3 regions of the Dechloromonas sp. ARDL1 genome follow, and region 2 is predicted to be linked to each of the others. Evidence: predicted binding sites of a transcription regulator. Region 2 holds the regulator's gene; each other region holds the start of a gene.
What was found. The regulator sigma-54, encoded in region 2, starts transcription at its own class of promoters, with help from an activator protein. The targets are predictions, from matches to a motif close to TGGCACGCTTNCTGCTNA.
Positions count from the first base shown of each region.

Region 1: the regulator sigma-54 is predicted to act here: its motif matches at 2,595-2,612, upstream of AB6Q56_RS18280 (TorF family putative porin).
Region 3: the regulator sigma-54 is predicted to act here: its motif matches at 4,062-4,079, upstream of AB6Q56_RS20240 (hydrogenase small subunit).

Region 1 covers NZ_CP168939.1:3,693,797-3,704,271, reverse strand. Annotated here, with positions in the region: gene istA (IS21 family transposase) at 1-660, opposite strand, end outside; gene AB6Q56_RS18290 (YifB family Mg chelatase-like AAA ATPase) at 1,254-2,171, opposite strand; gene AB6Q56_RS18285 (accessory factor UbiK family protein) at 2,182-2,424, opposite strand; gene AB6Q56_RS18280 (TorF family putative porin) at 2,667-3,527, shown strand; gene glnK (P-II family nitrogen regulator) at 3,611-3,949, shown strand; gene AB6Q56_RS18270 (ammonium transporter) at 3,961-5,457, shown strand; gene AB6Q56_RS18265 (diguanylate cyclase) at 5,508-6,785, opposite strand; gene purU (formyltetrahydrofolate deformylase) at 6,811-7,674, opposite strand; gene thrH (bifunctional phosphoserine phosphatase/homoserine phosphotransferase ThrH) at 7,753-8,361, opposite strand; gene AB6Q56_RS18250 (hypothetical protein) at 8,492-8,827, shown strand; gene AB6Q56_RS18245 (Crp/Fnr family transcriptional regulator) at 8,897-9,418, shown strand; gene AB6Q56_RS18240 (ATP-binding cassette domain-containing protein) at 9,457-10,475, opposite strand, start outside.
Region 2 covers NZ_CP168939.1:3,885,726-3,896,200, reverse strand. Annotated here, with positions in the region: gene AB6Q56_RS19275 (FHA domain-containing protein) at 1-289, shown strand, start outside; gene AB6Q56_RS19270 (hypothetical protein) at 347-604, opposite strand; gene hprK (HPr(Ser) kinase/phosphatase) at 654-1,589, opposite strand; gene ptsN (PTS IIA-like nitrogen regulatory protein PtsN) at 1,599-2,045, opposite strand; gene hpf (ribosome hibernation-promoting factor, HPF/YfiA family) at 2,094-2,417, opposite strand; gene AB6Q56_RS19250 (RNA polymerase factor sigma-54) at 2,433-3,890, opposite strand; gene lptB (LPS export ABC transporter ATP-binding protein) at 3,915-4,649, opposite strand; gene recX (recombination regulator RecX) at 4,646-5,077, opposite strand; gene recA (recombinase RecA) at 5,070-6,095, opposite strand; gene AB6Q56_RS19230 (hypothetical protein) at 6,277-6,477, shown strand; gene AB6Q56_RS19225 (RluA family pseudouridine synthase) at 6,474-7,127, shown strand; gene AB6Q56_RS19220 (sodium:solute symporter family protein) at 7,198-8,694, shown strand; gene AB6Q56_RS19215 (VanZ family protein) at 8,802-9,860, shown strand; gene AB6Q56_RS19210 (cation-transporting P-type ATPase) at 10,016-10,475, shown strand, end outside.
Region 3 covers NZ_CP168939.1:4,085,387-4,095,861, forward strand. Annotated here, with positions in the region: gene hypF (carbamoyltransferase HypF) at 1-1,372, shown strand, start outside; gene AB6Q56_RS20225 (hypothetical protein) at 1,531-1,863, shown strand; gene AB6Q56_RS20230 (hypothetical protein) at 1,936-2,325, shown strand; gene AB6Q56_RS20235 (CHASE domain-containing protein) at 2,355-3,881, shown strand; gene AB6Q56_RS20240 (hydrogenase small subunit) at 4,183-5,406, shown strand; gene hybA (hydrogenase 2 operon protein HybA) at 5,408-6,475, shown strand; gene hybB (Ni/Fe-hydrogenase cytochrome b subunit) at 6,472-7,632, shown strand; gene AB6Q56_RS20255 (nickel-dependent hydrogenase large subunit) at 7,654-9,366, shown strand; gene AB6Q56_RS20260 (HyaD/HybD family hydrogenase maturation endopeptidase) at 9,700-10,179, shown strand; gene AB6Q56_RS20265 (HypC/HybG/HupF family hydrogenase formation chaperone) at 10,179-10,469, shown strand; gene hybE ([NiFe]-hydrogenase assembly chaperone HybE) at 10,462-10,475, shown strand, end outside.

The sequences.
Region 1 (10,475 bases), 190 kb from region 2:
GGAGGCCATCGCCGAGAAGCGCGAATTGACGATGCGGGATTTGCCTTTCTGCACCTTATCCACGGCCGTCTTCATATTGTCGTAGATGCCGCGCCGGGGAATGCCACCCAGCGCCGCAAACGAGCGGGTATGGGCATCGAACAGCATCTCGTGACCTTGCGTCGGATAGGCTTGAACGACAAAGGCCCGACTGGCGCAGAGTTTCAGATGTGAGGCGAGAATCTTGCGCCAGACCCCGCCAATGACCAGATGCTCTTCGCTCCAGTCGAACTGGAAGGCTTCGCCCAACTCGAAGTGGAGCGGAACGAAGGCTTTACTGACGGCTGCACCGCCATCGGCCCGCCAGCGCCGGATGAATTCGGTGACCCGGCAGTAGGTACCGGTGAATCCGGCGGCCTGCAATTCGCCAAACAGTTTCAGTGCTGTGCGCCGATCCCGTTTCGGACGGCGGGCATCCGCCTCCAGTGCCTTGATCAGGCGCGCCGCATACGGGGCAATCTTGATGTTCGGGTTCTGCCGTTCGTACTTCGGCTCCGCCCCTTCCGGTGTCCGTAACCAACGTTTGACGGTGTTCCGGCTATACCCCGTCTTCCGCGAAATCTCGGACAGCGATAGGCCATCCCGATAAAACAACCGCCGAATCCTTCCCAGATCCTTCATGGTGATCATCTCCTAAAATCCTGCTCAAAAAATGAGCGGACGAGTTAATCACCCTGGTCAATTTTCAGCGCGCACACCCCCACTTTTCTGGTCAGTTTTCAACGAGCGTCAACACACTGCAGGATTTCTTGAGAAGGGCCTGTGGTTGATAATTGTGGGGTTGGTACTTGCGTTAACGGAGCAAGAGACCTGACGGCTTCTAGTAGCGACGAGAATGCTTTTGCTACTACGTAACGTGCTTCACTACGGATTTCAAGAAATCGCCTGGAATAGAGCGCTCCATAGAAGCGGACGCAAATATTGTGGAACAGTGGAGCGTTGACGTGGCGGATGGATAACCGTTGGTCGGTAATCTGCAAATAGCATTCGAGCCACCTCAATAGCTTGGGTACCTCCTTCTGCTCGTGCTGCGGAATCTGCTGGGCTGCCGTCTCTAATAGCTTTCGTGCCCCTCCGCTTAGGGCGACGAACGGCAATTGACTATGCCTCGCAAATTTTTGGACGATTGGCTGTGAAATCGGAGCAGTCATGTTGTCTATGTTCCATCAATAATTCATACATATATTGAGTTATAGACAACATTGCAAAAAAAGCTAAACGACGGGTTCATCGAGAAAAAGGATGCCTTGATGGGCCAGGCTGATTTCGCCTGGGCGCGGCGGATTGCCGCCGCCGACCAGGGCAACGGCCGAGGCCGTGTGGTGCGGCTGGCGATAGGGGCGCAGGCCGAAAGCCTCGGGGCGGAACTGGCCGACCAGCGACAGGACGGCCGCCGAACTCTTGGCCGCCGCGTTGTCGAGGTCCGGCATCAGGCCGGGCAGGCGTGCGGCGAGCATCGATTTTCCCGAACCGGGCGGGCCGAGCATCAGGAGCGAATGCGAACCGGCGGCGGCGATCTCGAGCGCCCGCTTGGCTTGCGCCTGGCCGCGCACATCGGCAAGATCGTGGATGGCCGGGCGATAGTTCGGTGAACCGGCCGCCACGGCCGTCGGCAGATGTTCGCGGTCCGCCAGGTGGGCACAGACGCCGAGCAGCGAGCGGGCGGCCAGGATGCGGGCGGCGCCGGTCAGCGCCGCTTCGCGGGCGCTTTCCTCGGGCAGGATGAAGGCTTTGCCTTCCTCCTGGGTCTGCAGCGCCATGGCCAGCGCCCCGCGGATCGGACGCAGTTCACCGGATAGCGATAACTCGCCGGCGAATTCGTAGGAGGCCAGGTCGGTGGCCGGGATCTGTCCACTGGCGGCCAGGATGCCGAGCGCGATGGGCAGGTCGAAGCGCCCGGATTCCTTGGGCAGATCGGCCGGCGCCAGATTGACAGTGATGCGTTTGTTGGGAAATTCGAAGCCGGAATTGACTATGGCGGCGCGTACCCGGTCGCGTGCTTCCTTGACCTCGGTATCGGGCAGCCCAACCAGCGTGAAGCTGGGCAGGCCGCTGGCCAGGTGGGCTTCGACGACGACCGGCGGGGCGTTCAGGCCATCCAGTCCGCGACTGTGGGCGATGGCCAGCGCCATGCGGCTTGTATTACTGGCCGGAGCGGGCTTTTTCCAGCGCGTCGACGCGCGCTTCGAGCGCCTGCAGTTTCTCGCGGGTACGGGCCAGAACCTGGGCCTGGATATCGAATTCCTCGCGGGTAACCAGATCGAGCTTGCTAAAGAAGCCGCTCATCATGGCCTTGGCGTTCTTTTCGATGTCCTTGGCAGGGGTGTTGGCCAGCAGCGCGCTCATTTTGGCGCCGAAATCTTCAAGAGTCTTGGGGTCGAGCATGGGTGTCCTCCGTGACCGGGCAGTTTATCACAGCGGAATTCCTCCTCTTTTCCGATGGTCGCTCGGGCTTGGTGCGTAACACACTGTAACCGCACGGTTTTGGTGCGCTACCTTGGTGCCTTGCTTTGTTTGAATGCCCTAACTGTTCGATTTTTATCAAAAATATTGCCTGGCACGTGTTCTGCTAATGCTGTCTCGAACAGTTTTTGTTTTTGCATTGACCAATCCGTAGGAGAGAAACCATGAAGAAGTCCCTGATCGCCCTGGCCCTCGTCGGCGCCTTCACCGCACCGGCCTTCGCCGAGGAGGCTGCCGCACCGGCCGCTGAAACCCCGGCATTGACCGGCAACATGACGCTTGCTTCCAGCTACCGCTTCCGCGGCATTGACCAGACCTTCGGCAAGCCGGCCATCCAGGGTGGCTTCGACTATTCGCACGCGGCTACCGGCCTGTACATCGGTAACTGGAACTCCACCATTTCGTCGGGCGCCGGTTATCCGGAAGGCAACATCGAAATGGACTTCTACGGCGGTTGGAAGACGACCTTTGCCGAAGACTTCGGTATTGACGTCGGCGCCCTCTACTACCGTTATCCGGGTTCCCGTGCCCGTCCGCTGTCGGGTACCAATGCCAAGCATCCGTCGGCCAACGCCTCCGGCACCGTGGATAACCTGGAGTTGTACGTTGCCGGTAGCTGGAAGTTCCTGACCCTGAAGTACTCCTATGCAGTCAGCGATTACTTCGATCTGCCGGAATCCAAGGGCACCAGCTATCTCGAATTCAACGGCAACTACGATCTGGGCGACGGCTGGGGGGTGAATGGTCACGTTGGCCATCTATTCGCCAAGGACTACAAGTATGCCTCGGCCAGCCTGACTGGCTCCGACAGCATCAGCTACACCGATTGGAAGTTCGGCGTGACCAAGGATCTGAGCGGCTGGGTGGTCGGCCTTTCCTATGTCGGCACCAACGCCAAGGGTAGCTGCAGCAAGGGCGAGTTCTACTGCTTCACGAACTCCCTGAACGAGTCGGGCAACACCGGGTCCAGGGCAAAGGATGCCGGCCGCGGTATCGCTGTCCTGTCCGTCACCAAGACTTTCTAAAGAAACAGAAGCTTCCCCTGCCGGCGACCCGGCCGGCGCCGGTGGGGGAAAACAGATTTCAACCTAAACGGGGAATATTCATCATGAAATTCGTTACCGCCATCATCAAGCCGTTCAAGCTTGACGAAGTGCGTGAAGCCCTGTCCGCCATCGGCGTGCAAGGCATCACGGTCACTGAAGTGAAGGGTTTCGGCCGGCAAAAGGGGCATACCGAGCTGTATCGGGGCGCTGAATATGTCGTCGACTTCCTGCCTAAGGTGAAGATCGAGGCCGCCATCAAGGACGAGCAACTCGATCAGGTCATCGAGGCCATCGAGAAGTCGGCTTCAACCGGCAAGATCGGCGACGGCAAGATTTTCGTCTTCGACGTCGAGCAAGTCATTCGTATCCGTACCGGCGAAACCGGTACTGACGCCCTCTGAGGAGCCCCACCATGAAACGCGTATTCGCATTGCTAGCTCTGCTCGGCGCCGTCGCTTTCGGCGCCCCGGCCTGGGCCGAGGAAAAGGCTGCGGCACCGGTTGCCGCCGCTGCAGAAGCAGCCCCGGCCGTTGCTGCTCCGGCTGCAGTTGCTCCGGCCGCCGCAGAAGCCGCAGCGTCGGCTCCCGCCGTCGCCCCGATTCCGCCGAACAAGGGTGACAACGCCTGGGTGATGGTCAGTGCCGCACTGGTCATCCTGATGTCGATCCCCGGTCTGGCGCTGTTCTACGGCGGCCTGGTCCGTACCAAGAACATGTTGTCGGTGCTCATGCAGGTTTTTGTCACTTTCTCGCTGATCTCGGTTCTCTGGGTGGTTTACGGTTACTCGGCTGCCTTCACCGAGGGCAACCAGTTCTTCGGTGTGCTCGACAAGATGTTCCTGAAGGGCGTCACCGTCGATTCCGTTGCTGCCACCTTCAGCAAGGGCGTCAACATCTCCGAGCTGGCCTACGTCGTCTTCCAGGGCGCCTTCGCCGCCATCACCTGTGGCCTGATCGTCGGCGCCTTCGCCGAGCGTGCCAAGTTTGCCGCCATCCTGGTCTTCATGGTGATCTGGTTCACCCTGTCCTACATCCCGATGGCCCACATGGTCTGGTACTGGGCGGGTCCGGATGCCTACATCGACGCCGCTGCCGGCGAAGCTGCTGGCAAGACCGCCGGCTTCCTGTTCCAGAAGGGTGCACTTGACTTCGCCGGCGGTACTGTCGTGCATATCAACGCTGCCATCGCCGGTCTGGTCGGTGCCTACATGGTTGGCAAGCGTACTGGCCTGGGCAATGTCGCCATGGCCCCGCACTCCCTCACCTTCACCATGATCGGTGCCTCCCTGCTGTGGTTCGGCTGGTTCGGCTTCAACGCCGGCTCCGCCCTCGAAGCCTCCGGCGGTGCCGCGCTGGCCATGGTCAACACCTGGGTCGCCACGTCTTGCGCCGCGCTCTCCTGGATGTTTGCCGAATGGGTCCTCAAGGGCAAGCCGTCCATGCTGGGCGCTGCCTCCGGCGCCGTCGCCGGTCTGGTCGCCATCACGCCGGCGGCGGGCTTCGTCGGTGTCATGGGCTCGATCGTTATCGGCCTGCTGGCCGGCGTGGTCTGCCTGTGGGGCGTCAATGGCCTGAAGAAGCTACTCGGTGCCGACGACTCGCTCGACGTGTTCGGTGTGCATGGTGTCGGCGGCATCCTCGGTGCCATCCTGACCGGTGTCTTTGCCGACCCGGCCCTCGGCGGTACTGGCGTCTATGACTATGTCGCCAACGCCGTCGGTGCCTACGACATGACCGCGCAGGTGATCAGCCAGCTGTGGGGTGTCGGTACCGTGGTTGTGTGGTCGGGTGTCGTCTCCATCGTGACCTACAAGCTGGTCGATATCGTGATCGGTCTGCGCGTGCCGGAAGAAGAAGAGCGTGAAGGCCTGGATCTTACCTCGCACGGCGAAAGTGCCTACCACCACTAAGCCGGAAATTACCCTCTCTCTCCCTTTGGGCACCTTCGGGTGCCCATTTTTTATGGGATGGCGGGCAGCGGGCAGACGCGATTACGGCCGCCCGCCTTGGCGGCGTACAACTGGGCATCGGCGCGTCGGGTGACGATGTCGAGATTGTCGTCGCCGGGCTGGCAGACGCATACGCCGGCACTGATCGACAGGGAGCGCGTGCCGCTGGCGCCCGCAACCGTGAGTAGGGCGACTGCCTTGCGGATGCGTTCGGCAACAAGAATGGCGCCGGCAAGATCGGTGTCCGGCAGCAGCAGGCGGAACTCGTCGCCGCCGGCACGTGCGAAAACGTCCTGTTCGCGCAGCTTGGCCTGTACGGCGGCAACGAAGGCGCGCAAGGCATCGTCACCAGCGGCATGCCCGAGTTGGTCGTTGATTTGCTTGAAATCGTCGAGGTCGATGACCACCAGCGACAAGTCGCCGCCATTGCGGCAGAAGCGCCGGAATTCTTGTTCTGCGCGCTCGTAGAAGGTGCGCAGATTGTTGATACCGGTCAGGAAGTCGGTTGCCGCGGCAATTTTCAGTCGCTTTTCCAGCAACTTGCGGTCGCTGATATCGAGCATCGTTCCGGAAATACCGTCGGCCTCGCCGTTTGCCGCGTAGAAAACCGATTTGTAGAAAATCACGTCGTGATAGCTGTCGTCGGCGAAGCGCACCTGGGCTTCATAGGTCTGCTTGCCCCCCTTGAGCATCAGGTCCTGATCGGCTTTCTCGTAGATGCGTGCCAGTTCGACCGGAGCCACATCGAATACCGTCGCCCCGACGATGGCATCGCGGGGGAGTCCGATGTAATCCTCGAACGCCTTGTTGCAGGCGATGTAGCGCCCGTGGCGATCCTTGATGAACAGAGGGCTGGGCAGCATGTCGACGGCAGTCTGCATGCGTAGGTAGAGCGCCGCTTCGCTGGCTTCGCGCCCGGCTTCGGAGTGCGGGTTCTGGCGTTGCTCGAGACGGGCGACAATCAGCTCCAGTCGCTCGAGATCGTCGATGGCGCAGCAGTCGGCGGCATCGTCGGCCATGACCTTGCGCGCCAAGACCATGTCGAACGGATCGAGCAGGATGATGTGCGGGACAGCACGCGGGCAGAGCGGGTGCAGGCGCGCACGCCAGTCGGCGTAGGCAGCTTCGCTGTCGACGGCGACAAGGACGGCCAGCGCGCCAGACGGGGCATTGCACTTGCTAGCGAGGAGTGGATTGACCGGCTCCACGCCGGCCAGCAGAGGCATTCGACCGCTGCGCTCGCGGCGCAGATCGACGAACAGCAGGCGGGGAGGTGCGAGGGTAATCATGTCGAACCTCTCCGTCCTGTGTTTTTTAGCGGAAGACCACCGTCTTGTTGCCGTGCACCAATACGCGGTCTTCCAGGTGGTAGCGCAGGCCGCGGGCAAGTACGGTTTTCTCGATATCCTTGCCGTAGCGGACCATGTCTTCCGGCGAGTCGGAGTGGTCGATGCGGATCACGTCCTGTTCGATGATCGGACCGGCGTCGAGTTCGCTGGTCACGTAGTGGCAAGTGGCACCGATCAGCTTGACGCCGCGCGTATAGGCCTGGTGGTAAGGCTTGGCACCGGCGAAGCTGGGCAGGAAGCTGTGGTGGATGTTGATGATCCGGCCGGCCAGCGCGTCGCACAACTCGGGCGACAGAATCTGCATGTAGCGGGCGAGGACCATGGTATCGCCGCGCACGTCGTCGAAGATGCGGGCGATTTCGGCGTAGGCGGCCAGCTTGTTGTCCGGCGTCACCGGGACGTGGATGAACGGAATGCCGTGCCACTCGACGAAACCGCGGAAGGTATCGTGATTGGAAATGACGCACGGAATTTCGATATCCAGTTCCTTGGCCTGCCAGCGGGCGAGCAGGTCGTACAGGCAGTGCTCCTGCTTGGAAACCAGCACGACGACACGCTTCTTGACGGCGCTGTCGTTGATCGTCCAGGTCATCGACAACGGTTCGGCGACTTCGCTGCGGAAACGCTCGCGGAACTCGGCGAGCAGGAAGGGCAGCGAATCAGCCTTGATCTCGATGCGCATGAAATAGCGACCGGTCAGCGCGTCAGCGTGGAAGCTCGATTCGAGTATCCAGCCGCCGTTCTGGGCGATGAAGCCGGAAACGCGGGCGATGATGCCCACCTGGTCGGGACAGGATGCTGACAGGGTGTAGAAACGGTCGCGATGCATGAGGTATTAAGCGGTCGTTGTGCGGAGAGCCCAAGCCCCCCAAGGGGGGCGCTTGCTTGAAGGCTTGCGCCTGGGCGATTAAGCTTTGGCGAAGGCCTTGTCGATTTCGGTGCGCAGTTGGTCGTAGTTCAGCGTGACCGGGAACTGCGGGAATTCGCGGATGACGTTTTCCGGCGGATGGAACAGGATGCCGCCGTGGGCTTCGCCGAGCATGGCCGTATCGTTGTACGAATCGCCGGCGGCAACGATGGTGAAGTTCAGTTCCTTGAAGCGCTTGACGGCTTCGCGCTTCTGGTCCGGCATGCGCAGGTGGTAATTGACCAGCATGCCGTCGGCGTCGGCTTCCAGCGAGTGGCAGAACAGCGTCGGCCAGCCGAGCTGGCGCATCAGCGGGTGGGCGAATTCGTAGAAGGTGTCGGACAGGATGACGACCTGGTAATCCTCACGCAGCTTGTCGAGGAAAGCGCGGGCGCCTTCCATCGGGCCCATTTCGGCGATGACCTTCTGGATGTCCGGCAGGCCGAGTTTGTGCTCGCGCAGGATGTTCAGGCGGTAGTTCATCAGCTTGTCGTAGTCCGGCTCGTCGCGGGTGGTGCGCATCAGTTCGGGAATGCCCGTGCGCTTGGAGAATTCGATCCAGATTTCAGGGACGAGGACCCCTTCGAGGTCAAGGCAGACGATTTGCACGGTTGGCTCCAGCGACAGATACGGAAAGAGCGGGATTTTACCTGAATGTGCAGGGTTTTTCGTCGAAACGGCGGATTGCTGCAGTTGTTGCCGACAAGTCGATGCGAGCGGGTGGAGTCAGCCTGCAAGCATGGGCGCTATCAATTCGGAATATGCGGATATAGTTCTTTGGTTGTATTTCCATGTCATCGTTCGGATGGTTTTGACATGGATCAAAAACTCGCTGCCGGTATCTGAGCAAATAGGCAGCTTCTTGCCTGGCACGGTAAAGGAGCTGTCTGTGCTGATTACCCAAGCGATCGACCTGAAGGCCTTTTTGTCCGGTATTGAGCCGTATGCCGGCCTGGATTCCGAGGCGTTCTCGCGATTGGTCGATGCCGCCCGCATCGTCCATCTTGAGCGCGGCATGCCGCTTTTCGAACAGGGACAGCCCTGCACCGGCGTTCATGTCGTTGTCTCGGGGTAGATCAAGCTGGCCTTCTACTCGCCGCATGGCGCCGAAAAGATTGTCGCCATCGCGGCAGAGCGTCAGGGCGTGGGTGAAGAATGCCTATCGCTGGCGCAGGACTACCCGTTCCATGCCGATGCCCTGATCGACTCGACGCTGGTGTTTCTGCCCCGCCAGATACTGATCGAATGCCTGGAAAACAGCCGGCATTTCGTGCAGCGCCTGATGAAGTGCATCGCCGAGAAATTCCATCACCTGCTGCTCGATGTTGAAGCCGCTTCCCTGCTCACCGGCAGCGAGCGCGTCGTCGAATACCTGATACGCGACCTGGACGCCTCAGTGCAGGGGGCGGCCGTGATCGAGCTGAGCATGGCCAAGTCGGTCATCGCCTCGCGCCTGAGCCTGACGCAGGAGCATTTCTCCCGTTTGCTGCGCCAGTTGAGCGACAGCGGAATGATCGCCGTCGACGGGCGGCAGATCCAGATTCCGGACGTTCATCGCATGCGTCAGTATCTGGCCTCGGGCGAAGGCCATGGCGTCAACCGCCTGGGGCGTTCATCGGGGCGTGGCCGGTCCGGGAGCGATCACGTGCTGGCCGTCGCCTGCTGATTGCCTGAGCCCGCCGGATCAGTCGATCCGGCAAATCTTCAGTCGGGTTGGGGCAGTTGCTCCAGCGCCTCGTGCACTTCCAGCCAGCGTAGTTCAGCTTCCTCGATCTGCTCGCCGAGCAGGCCGGCCTGCTTGTGCATTTCCTCGCTCTTCGCCCGGTCAACCGTGGTGTAGAAGTCGGGGTCGGCAAATTGGGCGTCGAGCGCGGCCTTTTCCTCGTTCCACTTGGCCAGTTTCTTCTCCAGTTGCTCGATTTCCTTGAGCAGCGGGCGGCGCTGGGCAAGCACCGCCTGCCGGTTGGCCTTGGCTTCGGCACGCTGGTTGAGGCGTTCGGCCTTCTCGGCGGCGACATCGGGCTCCGGTGCTTTTTCGGCGCTGCGCTGGGCAGCCAGCCAGGCGGCGTAGTCGTCGAGGTCGCCGTCGAACTCGGTCACCTTGCCATCGGCGACGAGCAGCAGTTCGTCGGCGCAGGTGCGCAGCAGGTGGCGGTCGTGCGAGACGAAGACCATGCCGCCCTCGAAATCCTGCATGGCGAAGGTCAGCGCCTCGCGCATTTCGAGGTCGAGGTGGTTGGTCGGCTCGTCGAGCAGCAGCAGGTTGGGCTTGGTGCGGATGAGCAGGGCCAGCGCCAGGCGGGTCTTTTCGCCGCCGGAGAAGGGCTCGATGGCGCGTGTCGCCATGTCGCCGCGGAAATCGAAGCCGCCGAGGTAGTCGCGCAGCTCCTGTTCCGGGGTCAGCGGTTCGAGTCGGTTCATGTGCTGCAGCGGCGACTCGTCCGGACGCAGCTGTTCGAGCTGGTGCTGGGCGAAATAGCCGATGTTCAGCGCCTTGGCTTCCTTGCGCTCGCCGCCTTGCTGGGCGACGGCGCCGGCCAGCAGCTTGATCAGCGTCGATTTGCCGGCGCCGTTGCGGCCGAGCAGGCCGATTCGGCAGCCGGGGCGGAGCACCATGCCGATGCGGTCGAGAATCTTCCGTTCACCGTAGCTGGCCGAAGCGTTTTCGACGGCCAGCAGCGGGTCGGGCAGGGCTGCGGGTTGGCGGAAGCTGAAATGGAAGG
Region 2 (10,475 bases):
CTTTCTGGTCGATGAAAAGACCCCGGTCCTCACAATCGGCCGCGACCTCGGCTGCAAACTGACCATCGACGACCGCAAGGCTTCGCGCCAACATGCCCGCGTCGAACGCCGCAACGACGGCTTCTACCTGATCGATACCAGTACCAATGGCACTTTCGTGACCTTGTCCGGCCGCCAGGAAGTCATGGTTCGCCGCAATGAGATGCAACTCGACGGCAAAGGCAAATTCGGGTTCGGCAGCTCCGCCAACGACCCACAGTCGGACCTCGCCGACTTCGAGCATCTGTAAACGGCAATCGGCCGCCTGAAGGCGGCCGACGTCGGATATATTTCTTCTCGGTTCGGATTACTTTGCGGCAGCGTCAGCCGAGCATTTCTTCATGAAGCTGTTCTTGGCGGCACCGGCCAGTTTCTTTTCCTTGGCCTTTGCGGCGCACTCGGCGTTTTCGGCGGGAGCCCCGGCGTCGGCTTGGCATTTCTTCATGAAACTGTTCTTGGCAGCGCCAGCCAGCTTCTTTTCGGCTGCGCGGGCAGCACAATCGTCGGCGGCATAAACGGCATTGGCGGAAAACGCGACAAGCAGCAGCGCGATCAGTTTTTTCATGGTGGATGTCCCCCGTAGTGTGCAAAAACGCCGACGTACTATCAGCGATTCATGCGTCATCGTCAAGCATCATGCGCTGCTGGCGATCCATGAAATCCTGCAGGCTATCGATGCCCCGCAATTGCAGGATGGTGTTGCGTACCGCCGCCTCGAGCAGGACCGCCAGGTTGCGACCGGCCGCCACGGGAATGACGACCTTGCGCACCGGAACCCCCAACACCTCCTGGGTCTGGGCATCCAGGGGGAGACGGGGCGCATCGGCTGCGGCAGCCGTCTTTTGCAGATGAACAATCAGCTTGAGCTTCATTTTCCGGCGCGAGGCGGTTTCGCCGAAGATGGTCCGGATATTGAGCAGCCCGAGCCCACGCACCTCGAGGAAATCCCGCAGCATGCCGGGGCAGCGGCCTTCGATGGTGGTCGGCGCAATTCGTGCCATCTCGACCACATCGTCGGCGACCAAGCCATGCCCCCGGGAGATGAGTTCGAGTGCCAGTTCCGACTTGCCGACCCCCGAATCGCCGGTAATCAGTACGCCCATCCCCAGGACATCCATGAAGACGCCATGGAGGCTGACGGTGTCGGCGAGGCGGGCCGATAGATAGATACGCAGCAGGTCGATGACTGCCGAGCAGGGCTTGGGCGAGTTGATCAACGGCGTACCTGTCTGGGTACAGGTTTCCACCACTTGGGACGGCGGCGTCAGGCCATCGGCGACAATGACGGCTGGCGGCTGAGCACTGAGCAGGTCGACAAACATCTGGCCGAAACGCCGCTCGCCAATGTGCATCGCCCAGTCATACTCGGCCAGGCCAAGCACCTGCACACGCTCTGGGTGAATGATGTTGATATGACCAACCAAATCGGCCCCGTAGCTGTTGGAGCCCTTGATTTCGATGCGACGGTCTGCGTTCTGACCAATATGCCAGTTCAGCAGCAACTTTTCCCGATTATCCTTGTATAGCTGAACCAGACTGACGTGACGCACGACTGGAACTCAGGACTGAAATAGCGCTAAAACCGCGGTCGAATCGGCGGCCGTCTGCAGCTTCTCCCGGAATCCCCGGTCCGAAAAACGCTGGGCCAGTTCCGAGAGGATCTGGAGGTGCTGCTCGGTCGCCTGCTCGGGAACGAGCAGGACAAACAACAGGTCGACCGGCCTGCCGTCCGGAGAGTCGAAGGGCACCGGTGTTGTCAGGCGCATGAATGCGCCGGCAGCCTGCTTGAGGCCCTTGATGCGCCCATGCGGAATGGCGACGCCTTGACCCAAACCGGTGGAACCGAGTTTTTCACGGGCAAACAGGCTGTCAAAAATGGTCGAGCGGGCCAGACCCAGACGGGTTTCGAACAGGATGCCGGCTTGTTCGAAAACGCGTTTCTTGCTGCTGGCTTCGAGATTCAGCAGCACCTGATCGGCACTCAGTAGATTGTTGAGAGGGTTCATAAGAGTGGATAAAACAAAGCCGCAGCTTACGCTGCGGCCATTGGGCGCTTATTCGGCGGCATGCAGCCCGGGCTTTTCACCGCGATGGTGATCCTGGACCTTTTGCTTGTGCTTCTGGACCTGTCGGTCAAGCTTGTCGAACATCGAATCGATGGCGGCATAGAGATCGTCGCCGGACTCTTCGACATGCATGTCCTTGCCCGGAACGTGCACGGTGACTTCAGCCTTCTGCTTCAGCTTTTCGACAGACAGCACCACGTTGACGCCGGTCACTTTATCGAAGTGACGGACCACGGGATCCAGCTTGTTTTCCACGTATTCGCGCAGTGCGGGGGTTACTTCGATGTGATGACCACTGATCTGCAGATTCACTTTTTTCTCCTCTCTCTACAGGGTCTTGCGTAAATTGACCGGTGGGATGTTGAGCGACTCGCGGTATTTGGCTACCGTACGTCGGGCAACTACGATTCCCTGCTGGCCTAGTATTTCGGATAATTGGCTATCCGACAAGGGCTTCTTGCCTTCCTCGGCTCCGATCAATTGCTTGATCAAGGCCCGGATGGCCGTGGCAGAACAAGCCCCACCGGTATCGGTGGCGACATGGCTGCCGAAGAAGTATTTCAGTTCGAAAATGCCGCGCGGCGTGGCCATGTATTTCTGGCTGGTCACGCGCGACACCGTCGATTCGTGCAGGCCGAGGATGTCGGCGATTTCACGCAGGACCAGTGGCCGCATGGCGACTTCGCCATGCTCGAAGAACTGGCGCTGGCGGTCGACAATGGCCTGCGTGACGCGATGGATGGTATCGAAGCGCTGCTGGACGTTCTTGATCAGCCAACGAGCCTCCTGCAACTGGGTGGACATGTTGCCGTTGCCGCGCCGCTGCTTGGCGAGAATCTCGGCATACAAACGGTTGATGCGCAGACGGGGATAGGCGTCCGGGTTGATGTAGGCCGTCCACTTGCCCTTGAGCTTTTTCACAATCACGTCAGGCGTGATGTAGCGTGCCTCGACCTGAGCATAGCCAGCAGCCGGACGCGGGTTCAGGCTGGTGATCAGGGATTGGGCGGCCTTCAGATCCTCGTCGTCATAGCCGGTGACTCGACGCAACTTGGCGAAATCGCGGGCCGCCAGCAATTCAAGGTGTTTCTCGACGATGACCAGCGCCACGTTGCGATCGTACTCGTCCGGCAAGGCCTTCAGTTGCAGGCGCAAGCATTCCTGCAGATTGCGCGCACCGATTCCGGTCGGGTCGAAGTTCTGGATGTGACGCAGCGCGATTTCGAGCTCTTCGAGCTCGATCTCGTATTCCGGCGGCAGGGTTTCCCACAGCTCCTGCAGGGACGCCGAGAGGTAGCCGTCGTCGTCGAGCGCTTCGATCAGGAAGCGAACCAGACTGCGGTCGCGCTCATTCAGCTGGGTCATCCCGAGTTGCCAGCCAAGATGCTCGCGCAGGCTGACGTTGGCAGCATGAATATCCTGGCTGTCGCTGTCATCGTCTTCGTCGCGGCCGGCTCCGGTAAAAGTGCCAGCATCGGAAGCCCAGCGGTCGTCATCGACCTCGGAAGGCGAACTCGGCGGTTCGGTTTCGCGGTCCTCGCGCGGCTCGCGCTCTTCACTGCTCTCGCTGCGCGACTCCTCGTTGCGCGGGGAATCAAACTGCTGGGCGTTGGCGAACGACTCCGGCCCCTCGTCCTCGCGTTCCAGCATGGGATTTTCGAGCAGGTAGCGCTCGATTTCCTGCTGCATCTCGATGGTCGACAACTGCAGCAGCTTGATCGACTGCTGCAACTGCGGGGTCAGCGCCAGATGCTGGGATAGTTTGAGTTGGAGTGCCGGCTTCATCGGTTGGGGTCTGGTGCGGCTCGGTCAGAGCTTGAAGTGCTCGCCGAGATATACCTTGCGCACGCTTTCATTCTCCACGATTTCAGCTGGCCGTCCAGCAGCAAGTACATTACCGGCATTGATGATGTAGGCGTGATCGCAGATGCCGAGGGTCTCACGGACGTTGTGGTCGGTGATCAGCACACCAATGCCGCGCTCCTTCAGGAAGCGGATGATCTTCTGGATTTCCAGCACGGCGATTGGATCGACCCCGGCGAACGGTTCGTCAAGCAGGATGAAGCGCGGGCTGGTGGCCAGCGCCCGGGCGATTTCGACGCGGCGCCGCTCACCACCGGAGAGGGCGGCCGCATTGACGTGGCGCACGTGGTCGACATGCAACTCCTTGAGCAGGCCTTCCAGGCGGTCGTTCAGTTCGGCTTCGGGCAGCTTCTGCAGTTCGAGGACGGCGCGGATGTTTTCCTCGACGTTGAGCTTGCGGAAGACCGAGGCTTCCTGCGGCAGATACGACAGTCCGAGGCGCGCCCGGCTGTGCATCGGCTGGTGCGTCAGGCGGTTGTCGTCGATATGGACTTCACCGCCATCGGCCGCGACCAGGCCGACGATCATGTAGAAACAGGTGGTCTTGCCTGCGCCGTTCGGACCGAGCAGGCCGACCACCTCGCCCGACTTGACCTCGAAGGAAACGTCCTCGACGACGGTCCTCGCCTTGTAGCGCTTCTTCAGGTTGTTGGCGGTCAGTTTGGCGGCAGACGTGGTCATTGCTCGAGACCGCGCAGGACGCGGCGGATGGCTTCGCTGGAAAAACCGCGATATTGCAGGAAACGCTGCTGTTTGGCACGCTCTTCCGGCGATTGCGGCAATTCCCTGAACTTGCGCTGCCAGACGCTGCGGCAGCGTTCGGTTTCATCGCCCCCCTCCGGAAGCGCGGCAGCGATTTCTTCGTCAGCAACGCCTTTCTGCCGTAATTCCTGCTTCAGCCGCGCATTGCCGTAACGCCCGGCGCGCGCCACGACGCGCTGGGCGGCATAGCGGGTATCGGACAGCAGGCGTTCGCTTTGCAGGGTGTCGAGCACGGCGTCGAGTTCTTCCTCGGATTCGGCATGCGATGCGAGCTTGGTCTTCAACTCGGCCCGGCTGTAATCGCGCCGGGTGAGTAGTTGCAGGGCCCGCACGCGCAGGTCAGGCATCGGCCTTGGCTTTGGTCGGCTTGATCACGGTGGTGCTGGCGGCCTCGCGGATGCCGGCTTCGATTTCGGCGGCGATTTCCGGGTTGGCCTTTAGGAATTCGCGGGCATTGTCCTTGCCCTGGCCGATTTTCTCGCCCTTGTAGGCGTACCAGGCACCTGATTTGTCGACCAACTTGTGGGCGACGCCCATTTCGACGACTTCGCCCTGGCGGGAAATACCTTCGCCGTAGAGGATGTCGAAGATGGCTTCGCGGAACGGAGGAGAAACCTTGTTTTTGACAACCTTGACCTTGGTTTCGCTACCGATGACCTCGTCGCCCTTCTTGATCGAACCGATGCGGCGGATGTCGAGGCGGACGGAAGCATAGAACTTCAGCGCGTTGCCGCCGGTGGTGGTTTCCGGCGAACCGAACATGACGCCGATCTTCATGCGGATCTGGTTGATGAAGATAACCAGCGTGTTGGTCTTCTTGATATTGGCAGTCAACTTGCGCAGCGCCTGCGACATCAGGCGGGCGTGCAGGCCGACCATCTGGTCGCCCATTTCGCCTTCGATTTCGGCACGCGGGGTGAGGGCGGCGACCGAGTCGACGATGATGATGTCCACCGAGCCGGAGCGGACCAGCATGTCGGCGATTTCCAGCGCCTGTTCGCCGGTGTCCGGCTGCGAAATCAGCAGGTCGGAGACATTGACGCCGAGCTTCTGGGCGTATTGCGGATCGAGCGCGTGTTCGGCGTCGATGAAGGCCGCCGTGCCGCCGAGCTTCTGCATTTCGGCGACGACCTGCAGACAGAGCGTGGTCTTGCCGGACGATTCCGGGCCGTAGATTTCGACGACGCGGCCGCGCGGCAGGCCACCGACACCAAGCGCGATGTCGAGGCCAAGCGAACCGGTCGACACGACTTGAATGCCTTCGTCGATTTCGGCGTCGCCCATCTTCATGATGGAGCCTTTGCCGAATTGCTTTTCGATTTGTTGCAGCGCTGCGGCGAGCGCCTTTGCCTTGTTGTCGTCCATGGTGTGACCTCGAAAATTTGAGCGGATTATGGCACAGGGGCCAAAGATGGAATAGAAATTGCAGGAAACCGTTTATCCGGCCCGGCCCAAACGCGGTATATTCGCCCCCGATAACGGCCAACCGGATACTGTGTATACGTACAGTACATTGACCCGCCTTTTCTTGGCAAGAAAATTCTTCATGTCGATCAGACGCTTACCCATCCTTCTCCTGCTACTGGCCGGCACGGCCGCCAGCGGTGCGCCGGCGCCCTGGTACTGGTGGACAAGCAAGGTGGACGGTGCCCGGGGCTGCATGCAGACCTCGCCGGGACCGGGCTGGAGCCAGGAACCGATGGCTTTCAAGGATGCCCGCTGCCGAATTCGCCTCGCCCCCCGATGACTGCCTATCTGCCCCCACCCCCTGGCGCTTCGCCCGTTGTTTTTGCCGACGATTTCCTGATCATTGCCGAAAAACCCTGCGGTCTCTTGTCGGTTCCCGGCCGTGGCGAGCACAAGGCGGATTGCCTGCTCAGCCGGGTGCAACAGGAGTACCCGGATGCGCTGACCGTGCATCGACTGGACATGTCGACCTCCGGCATCCTGGTCTTTGCCCGCGGCGCCGACATGCACCGCCGTCTCTCCAAGATGTTCCAGGACCGCCAGGTGGACAAGCTCTACGTCGCCGTGCTAGCCGGCCTGCTGCCCTACGACGAAGGCGGCGTGGACCTGCCGCTGATCGTGGACTGGCCGAACCGGCCGAAGCAGAAAGTCGATTTCGATCTCGGCCGCCCCTCGCAAACGCGCTTCCGTGTGCTCGGCCGCGATATCGAGAAGCAGACGACCCGCGTCGCACTGGAACCGGTCACCGGCCGTTCGCACCAGTTGCGGGTGCATATGATGTCCTTGCAACACCCCATTCTCGGCGACGATCTGTACGGTGGTGTAGCGGAAAAAATGGCCGATCGCCTGCTGCTGCATGCGATGAATCTGGGCTTTGCGCATCCGGCAACCGGCGAGCGCATGGATTTTCACAGCGAGCCACCTTTTTGACGTCGCGAAAACGCGCAATAACCTTATAATCCGCGCAATTTCAACCCCTTAGCTTGTCGGTTGCGCGCCCATGCTGATCTGGTTCGTCGTTCTCTACCTGCTTCTTTCCATCGGCATCGGCCTCTACGCGGCCACCCGCGTTCATAGCGCCAAGGACTTCGCCGTCGCCGGCCGCCACCTGCCGCTACCGGTGGTCACCGCCACCGTGTTCGCCACCTGGTTCGGCGCCGAGGCCGTGTTCGGCGTCTCCGCCACCTTCGTCAAGGAAGGGCTGACCGGCGTCGTCGCCGACCCCTTCGGCTCGTCGATGTGCCTGATCATCGCCGGCTTCTTTTTCGCCAAGAAACTCTACAAGCTCAATATCCTGACGCTGGGCGACTACTTCCGCATGCGTTACAACCGCAGCGTCGAAGTGCTGACCACGCTGTGCATCGTCGCCTCCTACCTGGGCTGGGTATCGGCCCAGATCAAGGCGCTCGGCCTGGTCTTCAACGTCGTGACCAACGATTACATCAGCCAGACGGCCGGCATGATCCTCGGTGCCGCCATCGTGCTCACCTACACCACCTTCGGCGGCATGCTCTCGGTGGCCATCCTCGATTTCGTGCAGATGGGCGTCATCATGGGCGGCATGCTCTACATCGCCAGCGTCGTCGCCGTGCCTGCCGGCGGTGTCGAAACCGTGATCCAGCACGCTTCTGCTGCTGGCAAGCTCGATTTCTTCCCGCCGCCCGACCCGTGGCTGTGGCTGACCTTCCTTGGCGCCTGGATCACCATGATGCTCGGCTCCATCCCGCAGCAGGACGTCTTCCAGCGCATCACCTCGGCCCGGACCCAGAAGATCGCGCTGTGGGGTTCGGTCATCGGCGCGACGATCTACTTCTGCTTCGCCTTCGTGCCGATGTTCATCGCCTATTCGGCGACGCTGATCGACCCCGAACTGTTCAACGGCCTGCTCAAGACCGATTCGCAACTGGTGTTGCCGACGCTGGTCCTGCAGCACACCCCGGTTTTTGCCCAGGCCATCTTCTTCGGTGCCGTGCTGTCGGCCATCATGAGTTGCTCGTCGGCCACGCTGCTGGCGCCGTCGGTGGCCTTCTCGGAAAACATCGTGCGCGGCTTCTACCCCAACATGGGCGACCACCAGTTCCTGAAGGTCATGCGAACCTCCATCGTCTGTTTCGCCATGGTCGTGCTCGGTTTTGCGCTGTATTCCAACGCCAGCATCTTCAAAATGGTCGAAAACGCCTACAAGGTAACGCTGGCCGGCGCCTTCGTGCCGCTGTTCTTCGGTGCCTTCTGGAAACGGGCGACGACACAGGGCGCGCTGGCTGCCATTTTCGGCGGACTGATCTCCTGGCTGCTGGTCGAAACGCTGATCGGCGAAGCCAGCCTGGTCCCGCCCCAGTTGATCGGCCTCGGCATCAGCATCGTCGGCATGCTCGTCGGCTCGCTGCTGCCGCAATGGGTCGGCCACAAGCAAGCAGCCGAAGATATTCACGAGGCCTTGCATCACCGGGCTGCTGCCGAAACGCACCACGTCGCCGAGCAACCGCATCGCCACTAACCTCATTCACACTGTGGCCAAAACACGGACATTTGGCCACCGGCCGCAAATCAATGTTTCGAGACAGCAAAGCTGACGCCCTGCCGGAAAGCCCATAAAATCGGGGCATGCCCCATTCCAGCCTCGGCCCCGTCCGTTTTGCCACTTATCTCGCACTCGCCTGGTGTGGCCTGGTCGTCTATGGCAGCCTGCACCCGTTCAGCGGCTGGCGCGACACCGGCGTCTCGCCGATCGCCTTTCTCGAAGGCGGCTGGCCGCGCTACTGGACAACTTTCGACCTAGCCGCCAACGTGGCCGTCTACCTGCCGCTCGGCTTTTTCCTGACGTTGGCGCTGAGCCGCCTGCCCGCTCGCTTCACGGCCCCGGTCGTTGCCACGCTGCTTGCAGCCAGCGTCAGTTTCGGACTGGAAACCGTGCAGACCTGGCTGCCGTCGCGCGTGCCTTCGAACCTCGACCTCGCCTGTAACAGTCTGGGCGGACTGCTCGGTGCATGCTGGGCGAAAGCGGTCGGTCCGCGTTTCTTCGCCCGCGTCATCGCCCTCGAGCACCGCCTGATCGCCCCGATCCCGCACGCCGAGCTTGGCCTGACCCTGCTCGGGCTGTGGCTGCTCGTTCCGCTGTCACCCGAAACACTCCTCTTTGGCGCCGGCGATGTCCGCCAGCTATTCGGGCTGACCGGTGCCGTCCCCTTCGCCGCCGAAAGCTTCGTCATGATCGAAGCCAGCATTACCGCCTTCAATACGGTAGCGGTGGGGCTCATCGTGCGCATGCTGAGCGCCCGCCTGGCGGTGGCCTACGCCGTCGTACCGCTCTTCCTGCTGCTCAGCCTGATCGTCGCCACGCTCGCCACCGCCATTCTGGTCAGCCCCGCCGATGCCTTTTCCTGGCTGACACAGGGTTCCCGCCTCGGGCTGATGCTTGGCGTGGCCATTCTCGCCATCGCCATCGCCCTGCCACCGACACCGCGCCTGATGATTGTCGCCCTCTCGCTGATGGCGGGAACCGTGCTGGTCAACCTGGCCCCGCCCAATCCCTATTCAGCTGCCGCCCTGGCGACCTGGCGCCAGGGACACTTCCTCAACTTCAACGGCTTGACCCGCCTGGTCGCCACGGCCTGGCCCTTCCTTACGCTCCCTTTCCTGTTCCTGGCCAGCCGGCGCGGTTAATCCCCCCCTGCCGGCCGGGCTGCGCTAGACTGGCGAGGAAGCCTTTGCACGACAGGACAGCCATGCTTGTTCATGACAGCGACAGACGCAGGGACGACCCTGCTTCCCGAAAGGTGGCGTGGCACGCCCACTCCCCCGAGTCGGCAACACGGGAAATGGACGTTGATGGCACCCAAGGACTTTCCGAAGCGGAAGCGGCTGATCGTCTCACCCGCCACGGCCCCAACCGGCTGACCGAACGCCCGGGCAAACCCGCTTGGCAACGCTTCGCCGCCCAACTCGGACAGCCGCTGGTACTGGTTCTGCTCGCGGCTGGCGTGATTACCGCCGCCTTGGGCGAAACAGTCGACGCCAGCGTCATTTTCGGTGTCGTCCTGGTCAACGCCCTGATCGGTTACTGGCAAGAGGCCAAGGCCGAGGGGGCGCTCGCCGCGCTGGCGCGCAGCGTGACCACGCCGGTCATCGTCCGGCGCGACGGACATCGTCGACAGCTGGATGCCAGCAAGCTGGTGCCGGGCGACATCGTCATGCTGGCGGCTGGCGACCGGATTCCGGCCGACCTGCGCCTCTTGCAGCAACATGAACTGCACACCGATGACTCGATGCTGACCGGTG
Region 3 (10,475 bases), 200 kb from region 2:
CGGCCGGCCGGCTGGCACGGCCTGGCTGCAGGAGCGTGCCGAGCTGTTGCTGGTGATGACCAGTGCCAATCCGCATGGCGAACCGCTGGTCATCGGCAACGATGAAGCGCTGGAGCGCCTGAACGGCATCGCCGACGCCGTCCTGCTGCATGACCGGGAAATCGTGACGCGCTGCGACGATTCGGTCGTCCGCGCCGCGCCGCAAGGGCCCGCTTTCATCCGCCGGTCGCGCGGTTACGTGCCGGTGCCCATCGCGTTAAATTCGTCCCGGGCCGACGACGGGCCGACGGTACTGGCGCTGGGCGGCTACCTGAAGAACACGATTTGCGTGATGAAGGGACGCGAAGCCTTCCTGTCGCAGCACATCGGCGGGCTCGACAATGCGGCGGCCATTGCTTTCCTGGAAGAGAGCGTCGACCACCTGCTGGGCATTCTCGATGTTCGGCCGGACATCGTTGCCCACGATCTGCATCCGGATTTTCCGTCCACGCATCTCGCCCTGCGACTGGCGGAGGAATTCAATGTCCCGGCACAGGCGGTTGGGCATCATCATGCGCATATTGCGGCGATTTGCGCCGAACAGGATGACAACGGGCCGGTTCTCGGTCTGGCCATCGACGGTGTCGGCCTTGGCCCGGATGGTACGGCCTGGGGCGGGGAATTGTTGCGTCTCGACGGCGCCAGCTGCGAGCGTATCGGCCATCTGCACCCCCTGGCCATGCCGGGCGGCGACCGGGCGGCCAGGGAGCCGTGGCGGATGGCCGTTTCCGCCCTGCACGGAGCCGGCCTGGGGTATCGGGTCGGCGGCTGGATTCACCAATACTATCCGGGGCGCGACCCCGGTCCGCTGTTGACCATGCTCGATCGCAAGCTGCGCAGTCCGCCAACGACCAGTCTCGGCCGCTGGTTCGATGTGGCGGCCGGCCTGCTCGGCCTGCGCGACCTGATGCAGTTCGAGGGCCAGGCGGCCATGGAACTCGAAGGCTTGGCGGCCCGGCATGGTCCCGTTGCACCGTTGTCCGGCGGCTATGTGCTGCGCGACAATGGCTGTGTTCTTGATTTCTCTCCCCTGTTGCCGGCCTTGATGGGGTGCAAGAACGATGCAGCTTATGGGGCCGCGCTGTTCCATGCCACCCTGGCCGCCGGCCTCGCCGCCTTCGTCGCTGCCGCGCTCGGGCGTGTGGGTGGTGCACGTGTCGCCGTGGGCGGCGGCTGCGCCATGAATGCCGTATTGATGGCGGGCTTGCGTGGTCACTTGCGGGCCATCGGTGTCGACTTGCTGGAGGCCCGCCTGGCGCCCCCCAACGATGGCGGGCTGGCCCTGGGCCAGGCCTGGGTGGCGCGACGCCTGGGCGAGGCCGGATACCGATAGCCGTCCGGCTGCGCCGGAGTGTCCGCTGCACTCTTTGTGCCGAGCGTGATGTAAGCCACGTTCGCCGCTATCCCGTCTGGTTTACCCTGATACTGAATTCGGAACGAATCGGTATGATCAACACGACACAATGTTGCCGCCGTTCCATGGGGGGATGGATGATCCGTCGCAGTCTGATCGCATCGTTGCTGGCCTGCATACTCGTCTCCCCCGCCGGGGCGGTCGGTTTCGACTGCACGCGTCCCTACAGCCTGGCTTTGCACGAGCACGGCCTGCTCTATACGGTGGCGACCGATACCGGCATCGACAAGGATGTGGCTGACGAGTTGCTCCGCCGTTCGGGCTGCAAGGTTGTCGTCAGCGTGATGCCAAGGGCGCGGATCTGGCAACTGATCGAGTCCGGGGCGCTGGATTTCAGCCTCTCCGGCATCACCAACGCCGAGCGGGAGCGCTTCGCTTCGTTTGCCTGGTATTTTTCCAATAAGTACTAGTTGTTGGTCCGCAGGGATAGTGGCGCTGCTACGCATGCTGACTTCGAGCGCAATCCCCGGTTGCAACTTGGCGTGATTCGCAGCTTTCGCTACAGCGAATCCGCCAACCGGCTGGTCGACCGCCTGCTCCTGGCTAATCGGGTCAGCCAGGCCGGTGGTCTCGAACCGCTCTACCAGACCCTGATGCTGAATCACATCCAGGGGATGATCATCGAGCCCTTCGATTACCCGGCGCTGGATGAAAAAAAGATTCGCGAAGCGACCAATGTCATCGAATTCAACGATCCGCCAGTGCTGCACGGGCTGATCATGTCGAAGGCCGCGCTCTCGCCCGGCGAGCAGGAAAAATGGCGGGCGCTGTTGAGCGAGATGCGGAGGGATGGAACCATACGACGTATCTTCGAAAAATACTTCAAGCCGGAGATGGCGGCCGGTATGGTCAATATTAAGGGGGGGCAGTGACGATCGGCCACTCCTTCCGGATCTCCAGATTGTCGCATTTGCTGCCCTGGATGATCCTGAGCGTTACCCTCACGCTCACCTGGTTGCTCTGGCGGCACGAATCGCAGACCAGCCGCAAGGAGGTTCGGGCGCAATTCGATTTTGCCTTGCGCGACACGGTGAGTCGGGTCGAGCAGCGGCTGGCCGCGCATGAACAGATGCTGCGTGGATTGCAGGGCTTGTTTGCGACTACCGGCCTGAAAAACCGTGCGGCCTTTCGCGACTATGTCGAGACCTTGCAACTTGATGCCAATTTCTCGGGAATACAGATTGTCGGGGTGGTCGATCTTGTTCCGGGCAATCAGAAAAAAGCTCACGAGGAGGTCATGCGCGGACTGGGTGTGGCGAATTATGCGGTTTATCCGGAGGGTGAGCGCGAACTCTATACGCCGATCATCCAGCGCGAGCCGCAGGTGGGACGCAATCGGTTGCCTCCGGGGCTCGATACCTGGGCAGATCCGGCTCGACGCCTGGCGATGGAGAGCGCGCGCGATTCGGGTAGAGCCGCGATTACCGCCAAGGTTCGCCTGGCTGTCGACAAGAAACCGGAGGCACAACCGGGATTCATCATGTACCTGCCCGTCTATGCTTACGGCCAGCCACGCGATACGGTTGCCCAGCGGCGCGAGCATCTGATCGGCTGGATTTACGCGGCTTTCTACATCGAAGACTTCATGGCCAGCCTGTACGGCAACCGCTTGCCCGGTATCGTCCTCGAAATCTACGATGGCGTGGAGCCGACGGCCAATTCGCTGATGTACAGCGTTGGCAAGCCTTCCGAACCCGACGGGTATGACGGGCTGCACGCCAATGAATACATGGTGGTGGCCGGTCGCGCCTGGACGCTGTCGCTCAGCAGTCTTCGCGAATTCGATGTGCGTTATGGTCGCGATGTGGCGAGCCTCATTGCAGCAACCGGATTCGGCCTGAGTCTTTCCCTGGCGCTCCTTTCGTGGTTCATGGTCAACGGGCGTGAGCGCGCCCTGCGGCTGGCTGCCGGGATGACCGAAGAGTTGCGCCATATGGCCCAGCACGACCCGCTGACCGGATTGCCAAATCGGGCATTGTTCAGTGACCGCCTGGGTAATGAGCTTGCCAGGGCAAAGCGGAATGGCGGAAATTTTGGATTGATTTTCGTCGATCTGGATTACTTCAAGCCGATAAATGACAATTTCGGTCATGCGACTGGCGATCTCCTGCTGCGCCAGGTCGCACAGAGGATGAAGGAAACGGTACGCGCCTCCGATACGGTCGGTCGTATTGGGGGCGATGAATTCGTGGTGCTCATGCCCATGCTGGCCGATGTCGAGGCAGCGCGCTTGCTGGCCGAAAAGTTACGCCATGCGATTGCCCAGCCGTTCGTTCTGGATGGTCGCGAACTGACCGTTTCATGCAGCCTGGGGGTGGCGCTCTATCCCGATGATGGCACCGATGAAATAACACTCGCCAAGAGCGCCGACGAGGCGATGTATCAGGCCAAGCAAAGCGGCAGGGACAGGGTTTGGCTGGCAAGCTGAGGTGTGCGTGGGACAGCCTGTTTTGCAAGCTGTTTGCGTGTCCCTCTCAAAGGGCGTAGTACAAAGGTCTGATAAGCCACTGATCACATTGTTTCCAGAAGTGGACGTTTTTCCCTTGTTTTTCAGCTTTTGGCAAACTTTCGATCTGGCAACTTGCTGAATTGTATGGCTTTTGAAATCTGGCCTACCTGTTGCTATGTTGAGTATCAATAAAAGCATTCACTAAATATCAATCAGGCCCTCCCAGCAGAGAAAGATCGTCGGTCAGCGGTGACCGCGATGAAACAACAAGGGGAGAAAAATGGCCAATCAAAATCTGATTTCGCTGGAACAGGATGAGCGTATCGAGGCGGCAGCCAGGCGGCTGTCGATGACGCGCCGCGAGTTCCTGCAGTTCTGCGCCGCCATGGCGACCACGCTCGGTCTTCCGCAAGGGGCGGATGCCGCTGTTGCCGAAGCAGTCGCCGCGAAAAAGCGGCCAAGCGTCATCTGGCTGCATTTCCAGGAATGCACCGGCTGTACCGAGTCCATGCTGCGCGCCGAGCATCCGACGCTGGAGAAGCTGATTCTCGACGTCATCTCGCTTGACTACCACGAGACCCTGTTCGCTGCAGCCGGTCATCAGGTCGAAGCAGCTCGGAAGACGGCGATGGCCGAGAACAAGGGCAAGTACATCCTGGTCATCGAAGGGGCGATTCCGACCAAGGATGGCGGCGTTTACTGCAAGATCGGCGGCAAGACGGCCATCGAGCTGACCAAGGAATGTGCGGCCGACGCGGCGGCGGTCATCGCCATCGGCTCGTGCGCCTCGTGGGGCGGCATGCCGTCGACGATCCCCTCGATTCCCGGAGCGACCTCCAGCCCCACCGGGTCCAGCGGCGTGGCCGAGGTGCTCGGCAAGCCGGTGGTGACCATTCCCGGTTGCCCGCCCAATCCGTACAACTTCCTGTCGACGGTCGTGCATTTCCTGACCTTCGGCAAGTTGCCGGAAGTCGATCACCTCGGCCGCCCGAAATTCGCCTACTCCCGCCTGATCCATGAAAACTGCGAGCGTCGCGCCCACTTCGATGCCGGTCGCTTCGCCATGGATTTCGGCGATGACGGCCACCGCAAGGGCTACTGCCTGTACAAGCTCGGCTGCAAGGGACCGGAAACCTACGCCAACTGCTCGGTCATCATGTTCGGCGATGCCGGCGCCGGCACTTGGCCGGTGGCCTGCGGTCACCCCTGCATCGGCTGCACCGAGCAGGGTGTCGGCTTCGCCAAGCCCATCCATACCGTGGCCAAGCTGAAAAACATCGAGCCGTCGGCTTTCCTGCCCCGTATCGTCGAGGAAAAGGGTGTCGGCGCCTCGCTCGGGTCGGCCGCCGTGCTGGCCGCCGTGGCCGGTGCCGCCGCCGGGGCAGGCGCCATGCTGGCCAGGAACCTCGGTCTGTCGCACAAGGCGGAAGAGCTGGAAGCAGCGAAAAAGCAGGAGCAGGCCAACCGGGACGGCAGCAAAGCCACCGAATCGACGGAGGTCTGAGATGACCACGAGACGCGATTTTCTGCGCGGCTGCCTGGCCGGCGGCGCGGCTGCGGCGACTGCCGTGCTGCCCGAGACGGCCTGTGCCCGCGATACGCTGCAGCGCCCGCCCGAGGCTTTGGGGCTGCTCTACGACGCCACCCTGTGCGTCGGCTGCCAGGCTTGTGTGGCAGCCTGCAAGCAGGTCAACGAAAACCCGGCTGAATTTACCGCCGTGGACAAGTTGTGGGATACGCCGCTCGACACCAGCGGCCACACCTTCAACCTGATCAAGATGTACCGCAACGGTACGATGGAAAAGAAGGATAGCGAGCTGAATGGCTTTTCCTTCATGAAGACCTCGTGCATGCATTGCGCCGACCCATCCTGCGTGTCGGCCTGCCCGGTGTCGGCGATGATCAAGGATCCGGTCACCGGCGTCGTCGGCTACGACCCGGATGCCTGCATCGGCTGCCGCTACTGCGTCGCCGCCTGCCCGTTCGGCATTCCCAAGTACCAGTACGACTCGCCGACCGGCAAGATCGGCAAGTGCGAACTGTGCCGGCATCGCCACAAGGACGGCCATTATTCGGCCTGTGCCGAGGTTTGCCCGACGGGCGCCACGCTGTTCGGCCGTACCGAGGATCTGCTGGCAGAAGCCAAGCGCCGCCTGGCGCTGAAGCCGGGCGAATGGACGAGCATTCCGCGCGGCCGCCTGCGCCATGCCGAGGAAAAAGTGCTGGCCGGCGGCGAAGACGGCAAGGGGCGGAAGCATCGCCATGGCTGGCGCGACGAGCCGGACCAGAGTTACCAGGCACAGGTCGGCCACTACCTGCAGCACGTCTATGGCGAGCAGGAATATGGTGGCACGCAGGTGCTCAAGCTGTCGGCAGTGAATTTCCAGAAGGTCGGCATGCCTGACCTGCCGCCGAAATCCTCGGCCGCCACGTCGGAAACCATCCAGCACACGCTGTACGGCGGCCTGATGATGCCGATCGCCGTGCTCGCCGGTCTGACCTGGGTCGCCAAGCGCAATGTGGTGCCGGAAGACGAGCCGGCCAAGGAAAGCCAGAAGGGAGGGCAATCATGAGCGCCCATCATCCTGCCGCCCCGGTCGGCGGCAAGTTGTTCAACTTGCCGGTGATGATCTGCAGCCTGCTGATCGCCGCGATGATCGCCGTGCTTTTCGTCCGGTTCATTTTCGGGCTGGGGGCAGTCACCAACCTCAATGACGGCTACCCGTGGGGCATCTGGGTGGTGTTCGACGTGGTCATCGGTTCAGCCTTCGCCTGCGGCGGCTTTTCGGTGGCCATGCTGGTCTACATCTTCAATCGTGGCCAGTATCACCCGATGGTGCGTCCGGCACTGCTGGCCTCGCTGTTCGGCTATACGCTGGCCGGCGTCGGCGTGCTGTTCGACCTCGGCCGCTGGTGGAATTTCTGGCACATCCTGTGGCCGGGCTACGCCAATCCCAATTCGGTGATGTTCGAGGTGGCGGTCTGCATCTCGGCCTATATCACCGTGATGTGGATCGAGTTCTCACCGGTCTTCATGGAGCAGTGGGGCTTGAAGGTGCAGAAGAAGAAACTGGAAAAGGTGTTGTTCTTCTTCATCGCCCTCGGCACCTTGCTGCCGATGATGCACCAGTCTTCGCTCGGCACGCTGCTCGTGGTCATGGGGCCGCAGGTCAATCCATTGTGGCAGACGCCGGCCGTGCCGCTGCTCTACCTGCTGTCGGCGGTGACCATCGGCTACGGCATCGTGCTCTTCGAGTCCTGCGTGGCATCGTCGGCCTACCGTCGTGAAATCGAGCTGCACCTGCTGCAGCCCATGGCCAAGATCATGCTCGGCCTGTTGTCGGTTTTCCTGGTTGTCCGCTTCGGCGATCTGGTCGTTCGCGGGGCGCTGGGGCACGCACTGAAGCCGAGCCTCGAAGCCTTCTTCTTCTGGCTGGAAATCGGCTGCTTCTCGCTGCCTTACCTGCTGGTTGGTACCCACGGCGCACGCCGTAACCCGGCCCGGCTGTTCCTGGCCGGCTGCGCCATCATGATGGGTGGCATCCTGCTGCGCGTGAATGGCTTCCTGATCGGCTACGACACCGGCCTGGGCGTGGACCACGGCTGGAACTATTTCCCGAGCATCGCCGAAATGCTGGTCACCATCGGCATGTTCGCGCTCGAAGTGCTCGGTTACATCATCATCACCCGCCGCTTCCCGGTTCTGCCCCGGGAAAGCGCGGCACACTGAATTCAGGGATAGGAGAACAATATGAACAAACGTGTCACCATCGACCCGGTTACCCGCATCGAGGGCCACCTGCGCGTCGACGTCGAAGTGGACGGCGGCCGCGTCAAGAAGGCCTGGGCGTCTGGACAGATGTGGCGGGGCGTCGAGAACATCCTGATCGGCCGCGACCCGCGTGACGCCTGGGCGATCACCCAGCGCATCTGCGGCGTGTGCACCACCGTGCATGCCATGGCTTCGGTACGCGCCGTCGAGAACGCGCTGCAGCTGGAAATTCCGGTCAACGCCCAGTACATCCGCAACATGATCATGCTGGCCCATGCCGTGCATGACCATATCGTCCATTTCTACCACCTGTCGGCACTCGACTGGGTCGACGTGGTCAGTGCGCTGAAGGCGGACCCAGCCAAGACGGCAAGCCTGGCCGAAAGCCTGTCCAACTGGAGCGGCAATTCCAAGGCCGAGTTCGTTAAGGTGCAGGAGCGCCTGAAGGGCTTCGTCGGTACCGGCCAGCTCGGCATCTTCACCAACGGCTACTGGGGCCACCCGGCCATGAAGCTGACGCCGGAAGTGAACCTGCTCGCCGTTTCGCACTACCTGCAGGCGCTGGAAGTACAGCGCTATGCGAGCAAGATCGTTTCCGTGCTCGGCTCCAAGTCGCCGCACATCCAGAACGTCGCGGTCGGCGGCGTGGCCAATCCGCTGTCGGTCGATTCGCAGTCGGTGCTGACCATCGAGCGTCTGCTGGCGATCAAGGAATGGATGCTCAAGCTGGAAGACTTCGTCAAGAATGTCTACCTGATCGACGTCGGCGCCATCGGCGGGTTCTATGCCGACTGGACCAAGCATGGCCGCGGCATCACCGATTACCTGTGCGTGCCGGACATTCCCCTGGACGGCAAGGGTACGCAGTTTGCCCTGCCCGGCGGCTATATCGAAGGTGGCAAGCTGGAAAGCTACAAGCCGATCTCCAGCTTCAACGACAAGTATTTCACTGACGGCGTGTCCGAGGCGATCAAGCACTCCTGGTACGACTACAGCGGCGGCAACGACAAGTCGCTGCATCCGTACAAGGGGGAAACGACGCCGAACTACACCGATTTCCAGGACGACGGAAAGTACAGCTGGCTGAAGTCGCCGACCTTCTACGGCAAGCCGATGCAGGTCGGGCCGCTGCCGCGCGTGCTCAACATGCTGGCCGCCGGCCACGAGCCGACCAAGAAGTACGCCACGGCAGCACTCGACCTCGTCTCCAAGGTGGCCGGCGCCAAGGTGGGCGTCGAGGCGCTGCATTCGACCATCGGCCGTCATGCGGCCCGTGCCGTCGGCTGCGCGGTACAGGTCGACGAGCTGATCAACCAGTGGGATCTGCTGCTCGCCAACATGGCCAAGGGCGACCTGAAGACCTTCAACAGGCCGGTCTTCCCCAAGGGCGAGCAGATGGGCGTCGGCTTCCACGAGGCGCCGCGCGGCGTGCTGTCGCACTGGATCGTCATCGAATCCGGCAAGATCAAGAACTACCAGTGCGTCGTGCCGACGACCTGGAATGCCGCGCCGCGCAACGAGAAGGATCAGCCGGGTGCGTACGAGGCCTGCCTGCTCGACAACCCGGTGGCCGATCCCGAGAAGCCGCTGGAGGTGCTGCGCACCGTGCATTCCTTCGATCCCTGCCTGGCCTGCGCCGTGCATGTGGTCGATCAGGAGAACAACCCGGTCGTCACCGTGAAGGCGGCTTGATCGACAACAAACCAACTCTGCGGTCAGGGTATGTTCGCGGTAATCGGCGGGACTGCGTTTGTCGGGGCGGGAGGGGCGGCAAGGCACGAGGCGCAGGGAATGGTTGCTCCATTCCCCAGCCGAGCAACGCTGGCGACTGCACGCCCCGACAAACCCGAAGGGCAAGGTTCTGGCAGGGCGCATTGCTGCGTTGCCGGTCGCTTGTGCAGATGACTGCACCGCGCAACCGGTGCCTTGCCCTGCCTCCCCGCCAGAGCCTTGCGCAGCCCGTCGCTTACCGCGAACATACCCCGTGGCGCGACAATGCTCGCGCCCTCTTTTTTGGATAGCAACATGCGCATCGTCGTACTCGGTATCGGCAACATTCTTCTCACCGACGAAGGTGTCGGCGTACGGACCATCGAAGCGCTGGAACGTGACTACGTGCTGCCGCCCGAAGTCGAGGTCATCGACGGCGGCACCTGCGGCATGGAAATGCTGGAGCAGCTGGAAAACCTCGACGGCCTGATCGTCGTCGATTGCGTGCGCGCCAAGCAGCCGCCGGCGACGCCGATCCTGCTCAAGGGCGAGGATGTGCCGGTCTTCTTCAAGACCAAGCTGTCGCCGCACCAGGTCAGCCTCTCCGACGTGCTGGCCAGCCTGGAATTCACTGGTCGGGCACCGAAATCAATCGCCATCGTCGGCATGCAGCCGGTGTCGATGTCGCTCGGGATGGAGTTGTCACCGGAAGTCGAAGCCCGGGTTCCGGAGTTGGTGGCGATGACGGTGTCCGAACTGGCTGCCCTGGGCATCGCAGCGGAGGCACGCGACTGATGTGCCTGTCGATTCCGAAGCGCGTTGTCGAATGGGAAGGCAGCGGCGACAATGCCGGTGATTTCGCCTGGGTCGAGCGCGATGGCCAGCGCGAGCGCATCAACATGATGCTGATCGGGCCGCAGCCGGTTGGTAGCTGGGTGCTGACTTCGCTCGGCCTGGCCAAGGAGGTGGTCGAGGACGAGCAGCGGCTGTTGATCGAGGATGCGCTCTCGGCCCTGGCGGCGTCGCTCGACGGCGATTTCGACCCGAGCCAGCACTTTCAGGATTTGAACCGACCGCATGACTGAACGCAT